One region of the Streptomyces sp. NPDC047917 genome, then DNA from elsewhere that is predicted to be linked to it. Evidence: riboswitches for the same ligand, from Rfam matches in the RefSeq annotation. Region 1 holds a riboswitch; the other holds the start of a gene.
The links. A riboswitch is a leader RNA that binds a small molecule or an ion and turns the genes downstream of it on or off. The one in region 1 is predicted to bind cobalamin.
Positions count from the first base shown of each region.

Region 2: another riboswitch for cobalamin. It lies ahead of ACGF8B_RS05585 (ribonucleoside-diphosphate reductase subunit alpha); the one in region 1 lies ahead of metE (5-methyltetrahydropteroyltriglutamate--homocysteine S-methyltransferase).

Region 1 covers NZ_JBIDCA010000004.1:296,670-304,181, forward strand. The annotation lists gene ACGF8B_RS11085 (Crp/Fnr family transcriptional regulator) at 1-623, shown strand, start outside; gene ACGF8B_RS11090 (NAD(P)/FAD-dependent oxidoreductase) at 539-1,330, shown strand; gene ACGF8B_RS11095 (pirin family protein) at 1,881-2,846, opposite strand; gene ACGF8B_RS11100 (tetratricopeptide repeat protein) at 3,025-3,408, shown strand; gene ACGF8B_RS11105 (GNAT family N-acetyltransferase) at 3,576-4,082, shown strand; gene ACGF8B_RS11110 (CbtA family protein) at 4,163-4,936, opposite strand; gene ACGF8B_RS11115 (CbtB-domain containing protein) at 4,964-5,179, opposite strand; gene ACGF8B_RS11120 (histidine phosphatase family protein) at 5,442-6,041, shown strand; cobalamin riboswitch at 6,154-6,370, shown strand; gene metE (5-methyltetrahydropteroyltriglutamate--homocysteine S-methyltransferase) at 6,532-7,512, shown strand, end outside.
Region 2 covers NZ_JBIDCA010000002.1:421,853-429,364, reverse strand. The annotation lists gene ACGF8B_RS05610 (carbohydrate ABC transporter permease) at 1-555, opposite strand, end outside; gene ACGF8B_RS05605 (extracellular solute-binding protein) at 655-1,938, opposite strand; gene ACGF8B_RS05600 (GntR family transcriptional regulator) at 2,218-2,982, shown strand; gene ACGF8B_RS05595 (DUF3311 domain-containing protein) at 3,208-3,462, shown strand; gene mctP (monocarboxylate uptake permease MctP) at 3,459-5,093, shown strand; cobalamin riboswitch at 5,259-5,400, shown strand; gene ACGF8B_RS05585 (ribonucleoside-diphosphate reductase subunit alpha) at 5,540-7,512, shown strand, end outside.

The DNA of each region.
Region 1 (7,512 bases):
GCGTGCTGCGCGTCCCGCTGCGGCAGATCCAGGTGCTGATGACGCAGGACACCGACCTCAGCGATTTCGTTCTGCGAACGTTCCTCGAACGCCGGGCGAACCTGTTGCGCAAGCGCGCCGGTCTCACGTTGGTCGGATCCCGGTACGACCCACACTGCCGGGCACTGCTGCAGTCGTTCTCACGCAGTCGGACCGCTGTGAACTGGCTGGACCTGGAGGATCGGCCAGAGGCCGAGGCGCTGCTTCGGGAACTCCGGGTGCCCGTCGCGGACCTCCCCATCGTGCTCGTCCCGGGGCGGCCGATGCTGCGCAACCCGCAACCGGCCGACATCGCCGCAGAGTTCGGGGAGCCACCCGCCGAGGCCGACGACGACCGGGACGTCTGCGACCTGCAGGTCGTCGGAGGCGGCCCGGGCGGCCTGGCGGCGGCGGTGTACGGCGCGTCGGAGGGACTGCAGACGGCTCTGCTCGACGCGGCGGCCTTCGGGGGCCAGGCCGGCACCTCCTCGCGGACGCCGAGCTCGCCGCCCGCGGTGTCGTGCAGGCGGCCAAGTTCGGCGTCCGGTTGCACCGCAACGCCCGCGCTGCCGCCTTCGCCGGCCGCCCCGGCAGACGCTGCGTGACCTGCGACGACGGGCGCGTGTTCAGGGCCCGGGACGTCATCATCGCGACCGGCGCCGAGTACCGGCGCCTTACCGTGCCCGGAGCCGAGTCATGGGAGGGAAACAGCGTTCACTACGCCGCCACCGTCGCCGAGGCGCAGTCCTGCCTCGGCAAGCCGGTCGCTGTCATCGGCGGGGGAAACTCGGCGGGACAGGCCGCGATGTTCCTGTCGCGGACATCCGGTCCAGTACATCTGCTGGTCCGGGGCGAGGATCTGGAACATTCGATGTCGCGCTACCTCATCGAGGAGATCACGGCCAACCCGAGGATCCGGGTGTGGCTTCGGACGGAGACGGTCGCCCTCGTGGCGGACTCGGAGATCACCGCAATCGACGTCGTCGACCGGAAGGCCGGCCGGCGTTCGCGCCTGGAGGCCGGCGCCGTCTTCGTCTTCATCGGCGCAACGCCCTGCACCAGCTGGCTCGGCGGTCGGCTGGCGACGGATCGCAACGGCTTCCTGCTCTCCGGACAGGATCTCGACAGCGCCTGGGAAGCCGACCGGGCACCACTGCCCTTCGAAACGAGCGAGCCGGGCGTGTTCTGTGTCGGCGACGCACGCAGCGGCAGCGTGAAGCGGGTCGCCGCCGCCGTCGGCGAGGGATCCGCCGCCGTCCGGCTCGTCTTCGAACGCCGACGACTGGACGGCGATCGTCACCTGCTCATGTGAGGGAAGAACACGGACGGAATCGACACCATGGAACCGGCGAGGATCTCCGGGACGCGGGATTCACACCTGCATCCACGGCCGACGAGCCCGGAACGCCGATGAGCGTCCGAGAGGAATGGCCACCGACGGGTCCAGCACAGCACCACGGCGGTGTGACAGAGCCAGGCGGAGGCGACTCTCCGGATTGTAGAAGTCACACAGCAGTGCATGCTCCTTCGTGCTGCAGGAGGGAGGAGCCGTAGGTTGCCGGGCGTCGGTCGACACGCGGCTGGGAACCGCCGTGGTGGGCTCAGCGCCCCGGGCCGCAACGCGGTCGCGATGGCAGCCCGGGCGGGTGTCGTAACCCCGGCGCCGGAAGCTGACTGGCCATCAGGGAAGTCGGCGTCGGGTCAGCATTGATCCGAGCAGCCCCTGCACCAGCTGGCCACACCCACGACTCTCGGGGTCGCCTGCCGACCACCGCCGGCCGGTTCGTTCGATACCGCCCGAGGTGCCGCAACCAGCGCCGGCTCACTGGCTCGCGAGCCGGCGCCACCCGCGGAAGGCCACGTCAGCGCACTCGGCCACGCGGCTTGAGGGGGCCGGGCGGGAGTTCGGGGGCGGGCAGCCGGTCGCCGTCGTAGCCCTTCACCTCGCCGAAGCGCGAGGTCTCCGTCCAGGCCCGCCGGGCCTCCTCGATCTCCTCGTGGGAGCGCCCGATGAAGTTCCACCACATGACGATCTCCTCCTCGAAGGGTTCGCCGCCGAGGAGCATGAGGCCCGCGTCGCTGTCCGCGCGCAGCGGGAGTTCGGAGCGGCCGCAGCCGAGGTAGAGCATGGAGCCGGGCTGCACGGGCACGCCGTCGACCTCGGCGCTGCCGGACATGGAGAGCACCGCGTACTCGAAGTCCGGGTCCAGCGGCAGCCGGGCCTCGGCGCCGGCGGCCAGGGCGAGGTCGGCGCCGACGATCGGGGTGTACGCGGTGCCGGGAGAGGTGGTGCCGTCCAGCTCGCCCAGGATCAGGGTGGCGGTGAGGCCTGGGGCGGAGACGGTCGGCAGGTCGGTGTGGTGCTGGAAGTGGGGCTCGACGTGGCGGTGGGCGGACGGGAGGGCGACCCAGAGCTGGGCGCCGTGCAGGAACCTCGCGTGGGCCTTCGGGCTCTCCTCGGAGTGGCTGATGGCCCGGCCGGAGGTCATCAGCCCCAGTTCGCGCGGGCGGATCGTGCGCAGGCTGCCGACGCTGTCCCGGTGCAGGACCTCGCCCTCATGCAGCCAGCTGACCGTCTGCAGGCCCATGTGGGGGTGCGGCGGCACCTGCATCCCGGGTTCGTCCGCGATGTCGTCGGGACCGTAATGATCGACGAAGGCCCAGGCGCCGACCATCCGGCGGCCCAGGTTGGGCAGCAGTCTGCGGACCTCGGTGGACTCACCCAGCCGGACGTGGCGAGGGGTGAGGAGTTCACGCACGGGCTCGGCGACGACAAACCCCCGTCCTCCACAGACGGAGAGTGCGGCCTGGCGATCGAGATTGCTCATGGCGCTCAACCTATTCCTGAGCGGGTCCGGGAGAGCCGGTACCCACGCCGACAAGTTAGTGGAATATTCAATCATCATGCGCCGTTGGGCCAGTCACAGGGTGGTTGGGCAGCGGCTCGGCCACCGGTCGGACGGAGCGGGGCAGGAGCCCGGCGCGATCCGTTACCGAGGAGGTCAAGTGAGCGACACCTACTTCGAGTTCGGCACGGCTGCCGACCGCTGGGACCGTGCCCGGATGTTCTTCGAGGCCAAGGAGTACATGAGCGCGGCCCGGATCCTGGAGGGACTGGTCGAGGAGGTCCCGGAGCAGGTGTCGACGCGTCTGCTGCTGGCCCGGACCTACTACCACTCGGCACGGCTCGGCAAGGCCGAGACGGAGCTGCGGGCGGTGCTGGAGCGCGACCCGGTCGAGCACTACGCGCGGCTGATGCTCGGCCGCACCCTTGAGCGTCAGGGGCGGAGTGCGGAGGCGGCCGGTCATCTGCGGATGGCCGCGGCGTTCTCCGGGGACTTCGGCTCCGCTCCGGACGGAGCGGCTGCTCAGGGGCCGTCGGGCACCTGAGTCCGGGAGGGGCACGGTGCGGGCGGCGGGCGCGGCGCCCGCACGGCACGGGCGGCCGGCGCGGCGTCGTGTGCGCATCGCCCGCACACCGGAATCGACGCCGTCGGCGGCCGCCCGGCCGATTTTCGGATGCCGTGTGCTCGTCCCGCGTGATATTCCACTCGCTCATGACCGACCTTGAGACCTCTCGCCTCCTGCTCCGCCCGATGAACGCCTCCGACGCCCTGCGGGTGATCTCCGGCACGCCCGGTGAGGGGGCCCGCTGGGCGCCCGGCTATCCGTCCCCCGGGGAGAAGTCCGCGGCCCAGCGCTTCCTGGAGACCTGTGAGACGACCGGCGATCCGAGTCCCTTCTGCTCGTACGAGATATGTCGCCGCACGGACGGACTGGTGATCGGCGGGATGGGATTCCACGGCGCGCCGGACGAGGACGGGGACGTCACGATCGGCTACGGCCTCGTCCCCTCGGCACAGGGAATGGGTTACGCCTCCGAGGCGTTGCGCGCCCTGCTGCTGTTCGCCCGTGAGGAGGGGGTGCGTCGTGTGCACGGTGACACCGACCTGGACAACGTCGCGTCCCAGCGCGTCATGGAAGCCGTCGGCATGCGTCTGGAGAAGCAGGACGAGCGGCTGAAGTACTACCGGACCGACTGGGGCCCGCGGTCCGAGGAGTGATCCGGTGCGGGCGGAACGCCGGAACCCCGACGGGAGGTCCCGTCGGGGTTCCGGCGTTCCGCCCGCGTGTGTGGTGCCGGTCAGCCGGCCGCGGTGGCCGGGCGGTTCGCGCCGCTGCCTCCGGTGGTGACGGTTCCGGTCCTCGGTGCGAGCAGCCGGTCCGTCAGATGGCCGAAGAGGAGCCCGAAGCTCACCCAGAGGGTGGTCTGCACGGCGAGGGTGCTCAGTCGGAACTCCCAGAGCAGGGAGGCCGGGAAGTCCTTGCCGACTTCGTTGTACGAGGGCAGGAACGCGTAGGCGACCCCGATCACCAGGACGTACGCGGCGGATGCCGTGACCGTCGCGTTCCAGTTGCCCAGACGGGGAGCCAGCCGTTTGCCGAGGATGACGGCGGCGACGGCCAGCAGCACGCTGAGGGCGACCATCAGGAAGAACAGCGCGGTGCGCGGACCGATGGTGTCGGGGTTGCCGACGGCCGGCGGGTTGGCCGGGTACTTCAGGAACGGGACGACGTACACCGTCAGCAGTGCCGCGCCCGCGATCAGCGCGGCCGTGGCCCGGGGGCCGAACCTGCCGATCCGGCCGAGGGCATAGCAGAAGACGAGTGCGGCGATGCCGCCGATGGCGACGCCGAAGACCAGTACACCGGTGGCGAGGCCGGCGGTCGACTGCATGGTGCGGCTGACCAGTTCCTCGCCGCCGTCGTGGTGGTGGCTGTGCGCCTCCTCCAGGGCGATGGCCGCGTCCACACGCGACTCACCGAGGAAGTAGGCGACCAGCAGAGCGAGCGCGCCCGCGGCGAGTCCGGCCAGCATGCCGCGGACGAGCAGGGCTCTGACAGATATGGAGTTCATGAGGTTTCCCCAGGATCGGACGGTACGTCAGTGGCAGGGGAATCCGAGGAGGTGGCGGCCGTCGTGGACCCACTCGTGGACACCTTCGCCGGAGATGACCGCGGTGGCGCCCTGCTCGGCACCGACGAAGTACAGCAGTACGAGCATGAGGATCCCGAAGAAGACCGCCCAGGGGGCGATGGCCTTCAGGGAGATGGGGGTGATCGCCGGTACGGCGGTGGCGGGGGCAGCAGTCTGTGCCATGACAGAACCTCCTGAGGGAACACGCGTCCCGATCGTGGTGCCTGAGACGTGGGTGCTGGGTCTGACTTCCCGCACAGGTACGGGTTCACAGTGGCGCGACCGTGCCGGATTCTCACCGGACTTCCGTCACACCTACGTCATGTTCGCCGTGACCATACCGCTTGGGGACAGGTGCCGCCATGGTGCCGGTGACGGGGCCCGACCGCCCGGATGCCATGGTGGGCACACCCGAGGGGCCAGAGTTCAGGGAGTTGACCGGGCCATGGCAGTACAGGTGATGTTGGTCTCACCGGCGCTCAACGCCGCGCTGCGCGAGGCCCGGTTCGACGGTGACGCGCCGTTGGACGCGGCCGGGGTCCGGCGGGCGGAGGCGGTCGCGGCCGCGGTGCCGGCCGCCGACCGGTATCTGCGCGGGCCGTCCGAACGATGTGCCGGGACCGCCGACGCGCTGGGGCTGCGGGCCGGACCCGAACCCGCCGTCCATGGCTGGGACATGGGACGGTGGAGCGGTCGGCGGCTGGCGGCGGTGAGCGCGTCCGAGCCGGAGGCGGTGTCGGCCTGGCTGACCGACCCTTCGGCGGCTCCGCACGGTGGCGAGTCCCTGCTCGAACTCTGCGCCCGGGCCGGACGCTGGCTGGACGCGCTGGAATCCACCGGGGACCGCGGGGGCGGCCGCGTGCTGGCGGTCGTCGAGCCGGCGGTGGTGCGGGCGGTGACCGTCGGGGCACTCGCTCTGCCGGTGGAGGCGTTCTGGCGGCTGGACGTCGCCCCGCTGACGCTGACCGCGCTCAGCGGCCGTTCCGGTCGGTGGAACCTGCGGTGCGGGCAGCAGCTGTCCCCCGCGACCGGCCCCGCCGTCTGACCCGGCCGACCGATCCGATCCGGTTGACCGATCCGATCCGGCCCGCGGTCCGGTCGGCCCTGCCGATCCTGCCGATCCGAATGTGCTGTCCGGGATCCGGAGCGGACCCCCTATGGTGATGGGCGCAGCTGGTTCGCCCTGTCCGCCAGGCAGGCGCGTCGCAAGAGGGAACCCGGTGGGAATCCGGGACTGCCCCGCAGCGGTGAGTGGGAACGACCGCCGTCATCGAGCACTGGACCCGACGGGTCCGGGAAGCGACGGCCAGTAGGTGTCTCGTACACGGGACGCGCCCACGAGTCCGAAGACCTGCCACTGCCCGTGCGCGTCGGACGCGCACGGTGATCCCGGTGACCTCGTGGGCGGGTCGGCGTACATATCGAGCAGGTCACGCGCGTCGGCACGGCGCCGCGGATCCGCCCGGTCCGTCATCCCTTCGCGTCTGCGATCCGTCCCGGGGTCGTACCAGGACACGCTCGCGAAGGAGAGTCACGTGACCACCGAGTCCGCAGTCGCGGCAGCCCGGGCCACCGTGTACGGCTACCCCCGCCAAGGGGGCGACCGGGAACTGAAGAAGGCCGTCGAGGGTTACTGGAAGGGCCGCGTCACCGCAGCCGCCCTCCGGGAGACCGCCGAAGAACTGCGCCGCGCCAACTGGCAACGGCTTGCCGACGACGGCATCCACGAGGTCCCGACCGGTGACTTCTCGTACTACGACCATGTGCTGGACACCAGCGTGATGGTCGGTGCCGTGCCCGTCCGGCACCGTGAAGCCGTCGCGACCGACGCGCTGGACGGCTATTTCGCGATGGCGCGCGGTACACAGGACGTGGCGCCGCTCGAAATGACCAAGTGGTTCGACACGAACTACCACTACCTGGTGCCGGAGCTCGGCCCCGACACCGTCTTCGCCGCCGACTCCACCAAGCAGGTCCGGGAGTTCGGGGAGGCGCTGGCGCTCGGGCACGACGCCAGGCCGGTGCTGGTGGGTCCGGTCACCTATCTGCTGCTGGCCAAGCCCGCTCCCGGTGTCGCCGCCGACTTCGAACCGCTGACCCTGCTCGACCGGCTGCTGCCGGTGTACGCCGAGGTGCTGGCCGATCTGCGTGCGGCCGGTGCCCAGTGGGTTCAGCTCGACGAGCCCGCGCTGGTGCAGGACCGTTCCCCCGCGGAACTGAACGCCGTCGCACGTGCCTACCGCGATCTCGGTGCGCTCGCCGACCGGCCGCGGCTTCTGGTCGCCTCGTACTTCGACCGGCTCGGTGACGCACTCGCCGTACTGGCGAATTCTCCGGTCGAGGGCCTCGCGATGGACTTCACCGGTCCGGCGGCCGCCAATCTGCGGGATCTCGCCGGGGTCGGCGGTCTGCCGGGCAGGCGGCTGGTCGCCGGGGTCGTCGACGGCCGCAACGTGTGGATCAACGACCTCCAGCAGTCCCTGGCCACGCTCGGCACCCTGCTCGGTCTGGCCGGC
Region 2 (7,512 bases), on a different contig from region 1:
CCAGTTGTAGTCGGCCATCGAGTGCCAGCCGAGGTGGTCCAGCACGTAGTTGACCACGCCGAAGCGCGAGGCGAACAGCCACTGGAACACGGTGGAGGCGGCCACGACCGGCATCGCCCAGGCGAGCACCAGGCCGATCATCAGCGTGAACCGCATCCGCTTGCCGAGGCGGGCGAGCAGCAGACCGATCAGGGTGCCGAAGACCATGATCAGGACGACGTTGACGCCGGTGAACACGATCGTGCGGAGCGTGACTCTCCAGAAGTCCTCACCGGTGAGGATCTCCTGGTAGTTCTTGAAGCCGTTCCACTCGGTGACATGCTGGATCAGCTGTCCCATATTGAGGTTCTGGAACGACAGCAGGACGTTCTTCACCAGGGGGTACCCGAGGAAGAGCGCCGTCACCGCTAGTGCGGGGACCATCAACAGGTACGGCGCTGCGCCGATGCCCGGTTTCCGCTTGCTGCCCCCGTGCTGCCCGACGGGTGGTTTCCCGTCCTGCCCGCGGGCTGCGGCCGTCTTGGCCACATCCGAGGGTTCGGTCTGCACTGCCATGCTCGCCATCTCTTCCAACAAAGCCCTACACGGAACGGTGCGTACAGCCGGGGCGGCGGGTCGGGACCCGCCGCCCCGGCGCGGGACGCGCTTCTGCGACTACTGCTGCTGGCTGAGGCGCTTGTTGAGCTCGCCCTCGACCTGCTTGGCGGCGTCGGCCGGCGACTTGCCCTGCAGGACCAGCGTCATGTAGGTCTTGATCGGGTTCGGCGGGTTCTCGACCGGCGCCCACTCCGGGATCAGCGGCGTGGTGCCACCGGACTTGGCGGCGGCCGGACCGGCGGCCTCGGCGGCGGGCTGGCCGACGGTGTACTTCTGCATGGCGTCGTTCTTGGGAGACCAGCCGGCCTCCTTGATGAGCGCGCCGTCGTTCTGCTCGGAGAGCGCGATCTTCAGGAACTCCTTGGCCAGGTCCTGGTTCTTGCTGCCCGCGGCCACGGCGAGGTTCGAGCCGCCGAGGAAGACGCCTTCGGGCTTGTCGGCGGTCTCACCGGGGATGGTGAAGAAGCCGATGTCGTCCTTGAGCTTCGGGTTGGCCTTGAGGGCGGTGCCGGCCTCGTAGCCCATCGCGATGATGGCGCCGGTCTTGCCCTTGGCGAAGACCTCGGCCTGCTGCGGGGTGGCCTCGTCCTTGTCCTTGGGAGCCTTGGAGAAGGCCTGGTACTGCTTGTAGACGTCCATGGCCTCGGCGACCTTCGGGTCGGCCAGGTTGGAGACGTACTTGTCGCCTTCCTTCTTGACCGGCGAGACGTCCTTGCCGACGAGCAGGCCGTCGAAGAAGTACCAGTTCTGGCCGGGCAGGTAGATCGGCTCGGCGTCGCCCTTCTTCTCGATGGCCTCGAAGGCCTTGAAGAGGTCGGCGCGGGTCTTCGGCGTCTCGGTGATACCGGCGTCCTTGAAGACCTTCTTGTTGTACATGACGACGCGGTTGCCCACGTACCACGGCAGGGCGTACTGCTTGCCGTCGTAGATGGAGGGCTGGTTGACGCCGTCGGCCCAGGCGGAGCCGATCTCCTTCTTCAGCTCACCGAGGTCGGCGAGGCCGCCGGTCTTGGCGTACGCCGGGGTCTGGGTGTTGCCGATCTCCAGGACGTCCGGCGGGTTGGACTCGGAGAGGGCGGTGGTGACCTTCTGCTGAATGCCGTTCCAGTCCTGGACCTCGATCTTCAGCTTGGCCTTGGTCTTCTTCTCGAACTCCTCGGTGACCGTCTTGGTCCAACCGTCCGGGTTCGAGCCGGACATCGTCCACACCGTCAGGGTCTGGCCCTTGTACGCGTCCGGACCGGCCTTCTTGCCACTGTCGCCGCCGTCGTCGGACCCACACGCCGCGAGGCCGATCATCATGCCCGCGACGCCGATCGCCGCGATGAGCTTGCGCTTCACGCCAAACCCTCCTCAGGGATACTGCAACCCCGCCCACCGCGAAGACATTCGACGAGTACTGCTGGGGCTGGACCTGGTCTTTAATGGTTTAGACCAGTACGGGGAGCTTGGCCTAGACCTTTAGGGGTGTCAAGGGTGTATAAGAAGTGCACTCGCGTCCGTTATAGGACCGACACCTAAGGGAGGGCGACCAGCCGTGACGGGACCGTGCCACCATGTGAGCCGCGACAGACGGAGGAGCCGGTGACGGCAGCAACGCAAGCGTCGGGAAGGCGGACCATGGGTGCCGACGGGGGCAGTACGGAGAACGAGACGGGCGCGGCCACACGGACGGCACGCGTCCCGAAGTACTACCGGCTGAAGCGACATCTGCTCGACATGACGGACACCATGCCGCCGGGCACTCCCGTGCCGCCGGAGCGGACCCTGGCCGCCGAGTTCGACACCTCGCGCACCACCGTGCGCCAGGCGCTCCAGGAGCTGGTCGTCGAGGGCCGGCTGGAACGCATCCAGGGCAAGGGCACCTTCGTGGCCAAGCCGAAGGTCTCACAGGCGCTGCAACTGACCTCGTACACCGAGGACATGCGCGCCCAGGGCCTGGAGCCGACGTCCCAGCTGCTGGACATCGGCTACGTGACGGCCGACGACACCCTCGCGGGGCTGCTCGACATCACCGCGGGCGGCCGGGTGCTGCGGATCGAGCGGCTGCGGCTCGCCAGCGGCGAGCCGATGGCGATCGAGACCACCCATCTTTCGGCCAAACGCTTTCCGGCGCTGCGCCGTTCGCTGGTGAAGTACACCTCCCTCTACACCGCGCTGGCGGAGGTGTACGACGTCCGGCTGGCCGAGGCGGAGGAGACCATCGAGACCTCGCTGGCCACGCCGCGCGAGGCCGGACTGCTCGGTACGGACGTGGGCCTGCCGATGCTGATGCTCTCCCGGCACTCGATCGACGGCCAGGGCGAACCGGTGGAGTGGGTGCGCTCGGTCTACCGCGGCGACCGGTACAAGTTCGTGGCGCGGCTGAAGCGGCCCACGGACTGAGTCCGCACCACCGGTCGGCCCCCGCGGAACGCATCGCTCCGCGGGGGCCTTTCGCGTGTCTTGGTACGGACCGACCATCGTATGTCCGGCCGGATTTCGAGCACGGATACCCACCTGGCCGACCGTTGCCGGACCGCAATGCGGACAGGGGGTGACGGTGACCGGAAGCCTCCCCTAGATTTCCTGCGCATTACAAGGTGCTCAGCGAGGGGACGGAGTCGCCACATGCCAGCAGAACCAGAAGGAAAACCACCCACCGTCACACCGGTGCGGGTGGTCATCGCCCTCTGTCTCGTCGCGCCGTTCGTGGCGATGCTCTGGGTGAGTTCGTACGCGAAGGTGGACCCCACCTTCATCGGTATTCCGTTCTTCTACTGGTACCAGATGCTCTGGGTGCTGATCTCCACCGCGCTCACGATGACCGCGTACAAGCTGTGGCAGCGTGACCAGCGCGCCCGCAAGGGGGGTGCGTCGGCATGAAGGACGGCGTGAACGGCGTCGCGCTCGGCGTCTTCATCTTCTTCTTCGTGGCCGTCACGGTCATGGGCTTCCTGGCCGCGCGCTGGCGCAAGGCCGAGAACGAGGCCAGCCTCGACGAATGGGGCCTGGGCGGACGGTCCTTCGGCACCTGGGTCACCTGGTTCCTGCTCGGCGGCGACCTGTACACCGCGTACACCTTCGTCGCCGTGCCCGCGCTGATCTACACCGCGGGCGCGGCGGGCTTCTTCGCCGTGCCGTACACGATCCTCGTGTACCCGCTGATCTTCACCTTCCTGCCGCGGCTGTGGTCGGTCTCGCACAAGCACGGGTACGTCACCACCTCGGACTTCGTCCGCGGGCGGTTCGGCTCGAAGGGCCTGTCGCTGGCGGTCGCGATCACCGGCATCCTCGCCACGATGCCGTACATCGCGCTCCAACTGGTCGGGATCCAGGCGGTGCTGGACGTGATGGGCGTCGGCGGCGGCGAGAACACCCACTGGTTCGTCAAGGACCTGCCGCTGCTGATCGCGTTCGCGGTGCTCGCCGCGTACACCTACTCGTCCGGGCTGCGCGCGCCCGCGCTGATCGCCTTCGTCAAGGACGGGCTGATCTACCTGGTCATCGCGGTGGCGATCATCTACATCCCGATCAAGCTCGGCGGCTTCGACGACATCTTCGCCAAGGCCGGCGAGGCGTTCTCGCAGAAGAACGCGGCGGCCGGCAAACCGGTGGCCGGACTCGCGCCGGGCGAGGCGGGCCACTGGGGTTACGCCACCCTGGCACTGGGCTCGGCGCTGGCGCTGTTCATGTACCCGCACTCGATCACGGCGACGCTCTCCAGCCGCAGCCGCAACGTGATCCGGCGCAACACCACGATCCTGCCGCTGTATTCGCTGATGCTGGGTCTGCTGGCGCTGCTCGGCTTCATGGCCATCGCCGCCGGGATCAAGGTGGACAACGGCCAGCTGGCCATTCCGCAGCTGTTCGAGAACATGTTCCCGGACTGGTTCGCGGGCGTCGCGTTCGCCGCCATCGGCATCGGCGCGCTGGTGCCCGCCGCGATCATGTCGATCGCCGCGGCCAACCTGTTCACCCGCAACATCTACAAGGACTTCCTGAAGCCGGACGCGACCCCGGAGCAGGAGACCAAGGTCTCCAAGCTGGTGTCGCTGCTGGTCAAGGTCGGCGCGCTGGCCTTCGTCCTCACCATGGACAAGACGGTCGCGATCAACTTCCAGCTGCTCGGCGGCATCTGGATCCTCCAGACCATGCCGGCCCTGGTCGGCGGCCTGTTCACCCGCTGGTTCCACCGCTGGGCGCTGCTCGCGGGCTGGGCGGTCGGCATGGTGTACGGGACGGTGGCCGCGTACGGGGTCGCCAGCCCGACCCAGGCGCACTTCGGCGGCTCGTCCAAGGAGATCCCGGGGATCGGCGAGATCGGCTACATCGGACTCACCGCGTTCGTGCTGAACGTGGTCGTGGCGGTGGTGCTGACCTTCGTCCTGAACGCCCTGAAGGCACCCGCCGGGATCGACGAGACCGCCCCGTCCGACTACACCGCCGACGCGGGCGACCCGGGTGTCGCCACCGAGCTCCCGCCGGCCACCGCGGGGGCTCCGGGCGGCCACTGACGACCGTCGCCCACGGCCTTCCGGCGGCCCGTCGAGCCCCCTGCAACGGGGCGCGGCGGGCCGTCGGCGTGATCCGGCCGGACGGTCCGGGAACGGGCCGCACGGCCCGTTCTGTGGGCCCGACTCGAACGCACGACACAACATGTGGGGGCTGCCTCATCGGGCAGCCCCCACATGTATGCTCGTCCTCGCTGTCGCCGCAGGGGAATCCGGTGCGAATCCGGAACTGTCCCGCAACGGTGTATTCAGTGCGCTTTTGTGCACCCCCGAGTCAGTCCGATGACCTGCCGGCAGCGCATCCGGCTCGACCGAACCGGATGCCCAGACGTCCGGGCCTCGCGGTTGGGCCGGTGGACGCCGTGCGGAGTGCTGCCCTGTCCCGGGTGTGCTCGCGCAGGGCTGCCCCGTTCCCCGCCGGCCCCGAGCCGAGCGAGGGAGAGCACCACGTGACCATCGCGCCAGCCGATCCGGCTTCAGTCGCCGTGTCCGCAGCAGCCGAGTCCGAGGCCGCCGCACAGGACGGACCGGGAACCGCACTGCTGCGGACCCTGACCGACCTGACCGCCGATCTGCCCGACACCGACCCCGGCCGGGTCGCCGCCGCCGCGCTGCGTGGCCGCAGCGCCCGCGCGGACGAGGCCGAGCTGCGGTCGCTGGCGACCGAGGCCGCCGCGGGGCTGATCTCCGAGGACCCCGCCTACTCCCGGCTCGCCGCCCGGCTGCTGACCCTCGCCATCGCGGACGAGGCGGCCGGCCAGGGCGCGGTCTCCTTCTCCGCCTCGGTCGCCGTCGGCCACCGCGAGGGCCTGATCGCGGACCGTACCGCCGCGTTCGTCGCCACCCACGCGGCCGCCCTCGACGCGCTGGTGGCACGCTCGCTCGCCGACGGCGCGGACGACCGCTTCGGCTACTTCGGGCTGCGGACCCTGCACAGCCGGTACCTGCTGCGCCACCCGCACACCCGTCAGGTCGTCGAGACGCCCCAGCACTTCATGCTGCGGGTCGCGGCCGGGCTGGCCGAGGACGAGTCGCAGCGGGCCGTGGACGAGGTGGCGGCGCTGTACGGGCTGATGAGCCGGCTCGACTACCTGCCGTCCTCCCCCACCCTCTTCAACTCCGGTACCCGGCACCCGCAGATGTCCTCCTGCTACCTGCTGGACTCCCCGCTGGACGAGCTCGACTCGATCTACGACCGCTACCACCAGGTGGCGCGGCTCTCGAAGCACGCGGGCGGCATCGGTCTGTCGTACTCCCGCATCCGCTCCCGCGGTTCGCTGATCCGGGGCACCAACGGGCACTCCAACGGCATCGTGCCGTTCCTGAAGACGCTCGACGCCTCCGTCGCCGCGGTCAACCAGGGGGGCCGCCGCAAGGGCGCCGCCGCCATCTACCTGGAGACCTGGCACGCGGACATCGAGGAGTTCCTGGAGCTGCGCGACAACACGGGTGAGGACCAGCGGCGTACCCACAACCTCAACCTGGCGCACTGGATCCCGGACGAGTTCATGCGCCGGGTCGACGCGGACGGCGACTGGTCGCTGTTCTCGCCCGCCGACGTGCCCGGGCTGGTCGACCTGTGGGGCGACGAGTTCGACGCCGCGTACCGGGCGGCCGAGGCCAGGGGCCTGGCCCGCAAGTCGATGCCGGCGCGCGAGCTGTACGGCCGGATGATGCGCACCCTCGCGCAGACCGGCCAGGGCTGGATGACGTTCAAGGACGCCTCCAACCGGACCGCGAACCAGACCGCCGAGCCGGGCAGCGTCGTCCACTCGTCGAATCTGTGCACCGAGATCCTCGAAGTCACCGACGACGGCGAGACGGCGGTCTGCAACCTGGGCTCGGTCAACCTCGGCGCGTTCGTCGCCGACGGCGGGATCGACTGGGAGCGGCTGGACGCCACCGTCCGCACCGCCGTGACCTTCCTCGACCGGGTCGTCGACATCAACTTCTACCCGACCGAGCAGGCCGGCCGCTCCAACGCGAAGTGGCGCCCCGTGGGCCTGGGCGCCATGGGCCTCCAGGACGTCTTCTTCCAGCTGCGGCTGCCCTTCGACTCCCCCGAGGCGCGGGCGCTGTCCACGAAGATCTCCGAGCGGATCATGCTCGCCGCGTACGAGGCGTCCTGCGAGCTCGCCGAGCGCTCGGGCCCGCTGCCGGCCTGGTCGCGGACGCGGGCGTCGCGCGGGGTGCTGCACCCCGACCACTACGACACCGCGCTGAACTGGCCGGAGCGCTGGGACGCGCTGCGCGCCCGGGTCGCGAAGAGCGGGATGCGCAACTCGCTGCTGCTGGCCATCGCGCCGACGGCGACGATCGCCTCGATCGCGGGCGTGTACGAGTGCATCGAGCCGCAGGTCTCCAACCTCTTCAAGCGCGAGACGCTCAGCGGTGAGTTCCTCCAGGTCAACGCCTATCTGGT